Regions from separate parts of the Colwellia sp. MB3u-4 genome, predicted to be linked through region 2. Evidence: riboswitches for the same ligand, from Rfam matches in the RefSeq annotation. Region 2 holds a riboswitch; the other holds the start of a gene.

Region 1 (3,285 bases), on a different contig from region 2:
TATTAATACCAATATAGCGGAAAAATATAGCACCAAGTACAAGACTGCTGTTCATGCACGATTGTACTTGGTAATGAACTAGCCTTATGTAAATTTTTACTGCACAAGGCTTTTTGGTCATTAAGTCGTGTTGTACAAATTGCTGCTGCTTTTAGTTTGTCAGCTATTAGCCTTTAAACCATTGCACAATACGCCCGAGGGTTTCGTACCAAACCGTAGTAGTTTGTTGTAATTTTTTAGCATTAGGTACGTAATAAGACCATGGAGTAAGTCCATTGCTTTTAACCCATGGGCTTGCCGGTGCAGGGATTGGATTGACGCCGTAGCGTTGGAAATAGGCCATGGCTCTGGGTAAATGATTGGCACTAGTGACGAGTACGACATTTTTATTTAACACGCGTGGTGCGATAAGTTGCGCTTCTTCTTCGGTATCTTGAGGGAAATTTTCAGTCAATATTTTATTTTTTGGCACACCTAATAATATCGCTGCTTGCTTAACTTTTTCTGCGTTTGAACTAACATCGCCATCGGCAAAACCTGAGGTAATTATTTGTGCTTCGGGGTGTAGGCGGTAGATACGAACAGCCTCAACTAACCTTTCTAGTGAACTAGACTTTAACTCACTGGTCGCGGGCAAACCCTTTACGCTGGTGTGAACACCGCCCAAAATAATAATATAATCAACCGGCTTATTACTGCGGGTAAATGCGGGATAATTATCTTCTAATGCCGCCATGATGTTATCGGATAAAGGTGGAAAGGTACTCAGAAATAATAAAGTGGTTGCGGTAAATAACGCCGTAAAACTCAATTTTGGTTTTAAACGATAAAAAATAATGGCGATAATTAACAGTAAGATAATTATGCTCAGTGGCATAATCATTAAGCTGATAATTTTTTTTAGTAAAAATAGATCCATGTTACTCAGTCCAAAATAGGCTATACGAATAGGGTGATAAGTTTTCAAGATACTTAAGCATAACAATTATAAGACTTTGAAGCAGTAGCTATTTAAAGCCGTAGCTAATGGTGACAAATTATTTTATTTGGACGTCTAAAAGTCTGTTGATATTTACGCTTAGATAGGGTCTAATGACTGCGCTGAAAATTAGAATTTTTACTCCACTTTTATAATACCCTTATCTATCAAGTATGATGGTGTTATGAATTAAGTAGTGCAGAAATAGAAAGATTTTCGCACCAGAAGAGGCGCAATTGCTAGGTAGGTAACATGAGGACCCATTCCTTTGACTGTTACTGAGGGGGACAATTGCCGAGAATATTGATATGGGGGCATATCATATTCGGTCGCTAGGGCTGAATCCTTAGGGCTGTCACCGCTAGAAAAACACCAGTTTTTTTAGCATAGGGTGGAGAGCTTCTGGCTGAATAGTACCGCCTGAATAACGGGTTTTTAACCTAATTCGCTCTACGCTCAGTCATGCTCTTCCTGTTAGTTATTTGCCTGTTATATTTGCTATGTTTAATGAAGTACCTTTAGCAATGCAGGCGTTTAGGAAGAATTTTTATGTTAATATCCCATCTTACCAGCCTTAATCGCACTAGTGTTGGCACATTGTTATTTAAATATATATTGTTATCTAAATATACATCTTGCGATAGACTCGAATGTTTAACTATTCAATCTCAAACTCATGGAGAATCTGCATGTCTGTAATTATAGATCATACCAATACTGAAAATATTACCGTTGCAAAGTTTGGCGGCACCAGTGTTGCTGATTTTCATGCGATGTTACGCTGCGCGGATATTATTAAAAATAATAGCACTAACCGTTTAGTGGTGGTATCAGCCAGTGCTGGTGTTACTAATCACTTAGTGCGTTTAAGCCAAGCAGACGTTTCGATAAGTGAACAACAACAAATTATTACCCATATTGCTGATATTCAATTTGCCATAACCCAGCATTTTGATAATCATCAAGCTATTGATCAAGAAATATCAGGCTTATTAAATGCGTTACGCGCCTGTGCTGAGCAACAAGCAAAGCAATACAGCACAAAAACCAGTGATGAAATCCTGAGTTTTGGTGAACAATTCAGTTCACGAATTTTTGCACAAGTGTTACAACTCGTCGATGTGAATGGTCATTATTTTGATGTTCGCCAAGTCATGAAAACTGATAGTTTATATGGTAAAGCGCAAGTTGATTTAACCGAATTGGCCGCCAATACTAAAGCACTACTTTATCCCTTACTTAATGAACAAGTTATTGTTACGCAAGGTTTTATTGGCTGTGATCCACAGGGTAATACTACCACCTTAGGTCGCGGAGGCTCTGACTACAGCGCCGCGTTGTTAGCTGAAGCTGTTCAAGCCAGTAATTTAAGCATTTGGACTGACGTGGTGGGTATTTTTACTACCGACCCACGGATAACAGATCAAGCGCGTTCGATTAATGAAATTAGTTTCGGTGAAGCGGCCGAAATGGCCACCTTTGGCGCGAAAATTCTTCATCCAGCGACACTTATTCCAGCTATGCGGCAAGATATTCCTGTTTTTGTGGGTTCAAGTAAAGAACCTAATGCAGGTGGCACCAAAATACAGCGCCAAGTTGACTCTAATCCTACTTATCGTTCGATTGCGCTGCGACGCGAGCAAACCTTAGTGACAGTAAAAAGTCCACAAATGCTGCATGCCAGTGGTTTCCTAGCGAAAGTTTTTACCGTATTAGCCAAACACCAATTAAGTGTTGATTTAATTACCACCAGTGAAATTAGTGTCGCGCTAACCTTTGACAATCCTTATGGTTCAACACAAGCCTTGTTAACTCAAGCCGTGGTAGAAGAGTTAGAACAACTTTGTGAAGTCAGTGTTGAGCATGGTTTGAGTTTAATTGCGGTGATCGGTAATAAAATTCATGGCACTAAAGGGGTTGGCAGCAGTATTTTTGATAAGATAAATGATTTTAATATTCGCATGATTTGTCATGGCGCAAGCAATCATAATCTGTGTTTTCTCGTGCCAGAAGCCGATGCTAACCAAGTGGTTGAACGTTTACATAGTACCTTGTTTACCGACTAAGCTGATGTCAGTAAATAAAATGATTGTTTAAACCATAAACAGTCATTATTATCAAAATAAGCACTAAAAAATAGCGCTTAAAAAGGGACATTGTACTGTCCCTTTTTGCATTTAATTTGGCTGGCTTTTATAAATAAGCTTATTCGTATGTTAAAGGGTCGGTCACATTATTGTCAGCAAAGGCTTCTAGGCGCTCTTGACATGCACCGCATTTACCGCAGGCTTGTGCTCGGCCATTAT
Region 2 (3,285 bases):
GGGGCTAAAACCGCACCTTTTTTCACTACAATGCCTTCGACAATAATCACGCCAGCACTTAAAAAGGCGTTATCTTCAATAATCACCGGACTAGCACCAATCGGCTCAAGCACACCACCAATTTGTACTGCGGCAGAAACGTGAACATTTTTGCCTATTTGTGCGCATGAGCCAATCAAAGCATGGCTGTCAATCATAGTGCCGCTATCAACAAAAGCGCCAACATTAATATAGGCCGGTGGCATAATAATTACACCTGGCGCCACATAGGCACCACAACGAACCGATGAACCACCCGGCACCATTCTGACCTTATCAGCAACGGTGAACTCGCGTGCAGGTAAGTTATGCTTATCCACAAAGCCACGATAAATACCATCGAACTCAGTATTTTCTCCGGCTTTAAATGCCGCTAAAATGGCTTGTTTAACTACGGTATTGACTTGCCAAGTGCCATCGCTATTTTGTTCTGCTGCACGAACTTTACCGGTTTCTAAGTCTGTTAATGTTTGTTGCCAAGTCATGATTTTATTGCTCGTAAGTTAGTTAAATCTAAAGGGTGAGGGGTTTGTGCACTTAAAATGTCATCAGTCGTGTGATGCTGAGCTAGAGGGTTGCTGCTGTTACTCGCTAACCATTGCTGAATTTGTTGATGGATGTCGAGTAAACCGTGTTGCGCTGAAAGCTCTGCTTGGCATAAGGGTAGACGAAGTTTTGCAGAGCTAATAGTGTTCAGCTCAGCCATTAACACTTTTACCGGTATCGGACTAGACACTTGAAATAATGCTGATATCGCTTTATGCCAAAGCGGAAAAATTCCTTCATGTTGATGAGCTAAGGCCATAGCAACATATTGCCGAGTGGCTTCTGGCCAAACGTTAGCGCAAACCGACACCAAACCTTTAACATTGGCACTCGCAAGGTATGGCATCATGGCGTCTTCACCACTATACAAGTCCAGGTTAGGGCAATGCTCTCTATAGGCCAGCAGTTTATTAAGATCGCCACTGGCTTCTTTCAGTGCCCAACAGTTTTTATGGTTTTGTAATTGTTGTAAGGCCGAAAAGGAAATTTCAACACTGCTGCGTGAAGGCACGTTATAAAGCATACAAGGGACGTTTGCGGCATCGAGTAAACTTTTAAACCAAGCGGTTTGACCTACGGGCCCCGGTTTGGCGTAAATAGGGCTAGTAAGTAAATAAGCCTTTATCGGCAATTTATTGCATTTAGCTATCCAGGCCAGTTGCTCGTTAAGATTATAGCCACCAACAGCAACCATTATTGGCACTTGTAACGTCATCGCACAAACATATTGCACTATACTTAAATGCTCTTGCGCGGTTAACGCTAAACCCTCGCCCGTGCTGCCCAGTAATAAAATGCCATTGTGGGCCGCATTTTGTTGCAGTACTAGCTTACGCAAACTAACATAGTCAATGCCGTCATCATCAAATAATGGCGTGATCAGTGCGGTCCAAACCAAAGGTCGGTCTGTTATCAGGTGATTTTCTATCGGTTTTGTTTGATTCATTGCTCTCGAACTCTTGTCGTTCGGAGAACTTTTAGGCGCTTGTACAGACAAAATTTCTAGGATGAAATTTGGCCTTTACAAAGGCCAGAAGCTCTCCACCTAGTTAGGTGACAGTTGCAAGGATTCAACCTAGTAGCCATCGAACGTATCCGATGGCTATAAAACTTAATGGTTATATATTAACAACTAAGTCTTAACAACCGGCAATTACCTTATCAACAAGGCAGTTACCTCGGCGTTAAACCCCCTCATTATTGCTCACTAGAGTTTGATCTCTTCACAATAACTACCTGGTTAACGCTCCTCTTCTGGCCCTTTATTGACGGTGATTAATCTTTTACGATTAATCACACTGGAATAAGGGACAACAATATTAAAACATTTAAATATAAGCACAGTCAATAGACGGCTAGACGTATGCCATCATTTAAATTTAATAGTTTGATTTTACTGCTTTTATTTCTTTTTATAATCAGTAAATACGATTTTGTCCTCAATAACTAGAGTGCCCATCACTAAAATAAGCTACGCCCGATAAGTTGAACTGGGTCAAAATAGCTCACTCCCTGTGGACTAAAGATGGCGAGATAATTAAATTCGCGTAGACTACGCAGCACTATGACACATTCACTATGGCGGTATTAATGAATACTCGCTCAGTTCGCCCTGTCATTATGATAAGTTTTCTTTAAAGTAACGCCGATATTTGTAGATAACTTGACCCATAAATATCGTCAATAAATAGCACCCATAAATAACCCCCATAAATAATAGTTAGCTTAATTACAGGTATTTTCATGGCAATAAGTAACATTAACCAATTATTAAACCGCAATATTGAGGCACTAGCCGCAACCAGACCTCTTTTGGTTAATATCGCAGACGATGGTTTTATTAACCATTACTTAAGTCAGCATAGCGCTGCTCATATTGATAGTTACCACACTAATTATGCTGAATATAAAACTTGTCAGCAATTGAAAAACAGCCGTGTAGACGCACATTTTTGCGTCGAGTATATCGCCAAAACTAAACATGATATGGCGATCATTCATTTTCCAAAAAGTAAGGCTGAATTTAGTTTTACCTTAGCTATGCTCGCTGAGTCAATGACAGACGATGCCGCCATAGTCATTGTTGGGGAAAATAAAGCGGGGGTAAAGTCAGCCGAAAAACTCGGTATTGATTACCTAGAATATTGCCAAAATGTTGACGCGGCAAGACATTGCTTAATGTACATTGGCAAATTAAAACCCTCATTACCTCGCTTTGAACTACAAAAATTTTATAAATACTACCCAATGCAGGTACAAGATAAAGTACTAAAAATTGCCGCTTTGCCAGGTGTATTTAGCCAAAATGCACTAGACACGGGTACAGAAGTTTTATTAGCGCACTTACCTGAGGTTATTTCAGGTAAAGTGTTAGATTTTGGTTGTGGTGCAGGGGTTATTGCCGCTTATATCGGCACAGTTCACCCAAAAACAACATTAACCTTGGTTGATGTCAGTGCGTTAGCCTTGCATTCAGCGCAAACAACACTGTCTTTAAACCAGTTAAGCGGGCAATATATTGCCTCAGATAGCTTATCTACTGTTCAAGAACGCTATGATTTTGTCATTTCCAACCCACCATTTCATCAGGGCGTAAAAACGCATTATGGCGCTACCGAACAATTTTTAACCGAGATAAAGCAAAACTTAACCAGCAAAGCCTGCATTACCATTGTCGCTAATAGTTTTTTGAAATACTTA

What was found. A riboswitch is a leader RNA that binds a small molecule or an ion and turns the genes downstream of it on or off. The one in region 2 is predicted to bind lysine.
Region 1: another riboswitch for lysine. It lies ahead of lysC (lysine-sensitive aspartokinase 3); the one in region 2 lies ahead of dapA (4-hydroxy-tetrahydrodipicolinate synthase).

What each region holds. Positions count from the first base shown of each region.
Region 1 is NZ_JACGVE010000088.1:311,887-315,171, forward strand. It holds gene H4J61_RS15540 (ElyC/SanA/YdcF family protein) at 167-919, opposite strand; lysine riboswitch at 1,197-1,389, shown strand; gene lysC (lysine-sensitive aspartokinase 3) at 1,669-3,045, shown strand; gene queC (7-cyano-7-deazaguanine synthase QueC) at 3,185-3,285, opposite strand, start outside.
Region 2 is NZ_JACGVE010000068.1:11,678-14,962, reverse strand. It holds gene H4J61_RS03780 (2,3,4,5-tetrahydropyridine-2,6-dicarboxylate N-succinyltransferase) at 1-524, opposite strand, end outside; gene dapA (4-hydroxy-tetrahydrodipicolinate synthase) at 521-1,531, opposite strand; lysine riboswitch at 1,612-1,847, opposite strand; gene H4J61_RS03770 (methyltransferase) at 2,329-3,285, shown strand, end outside.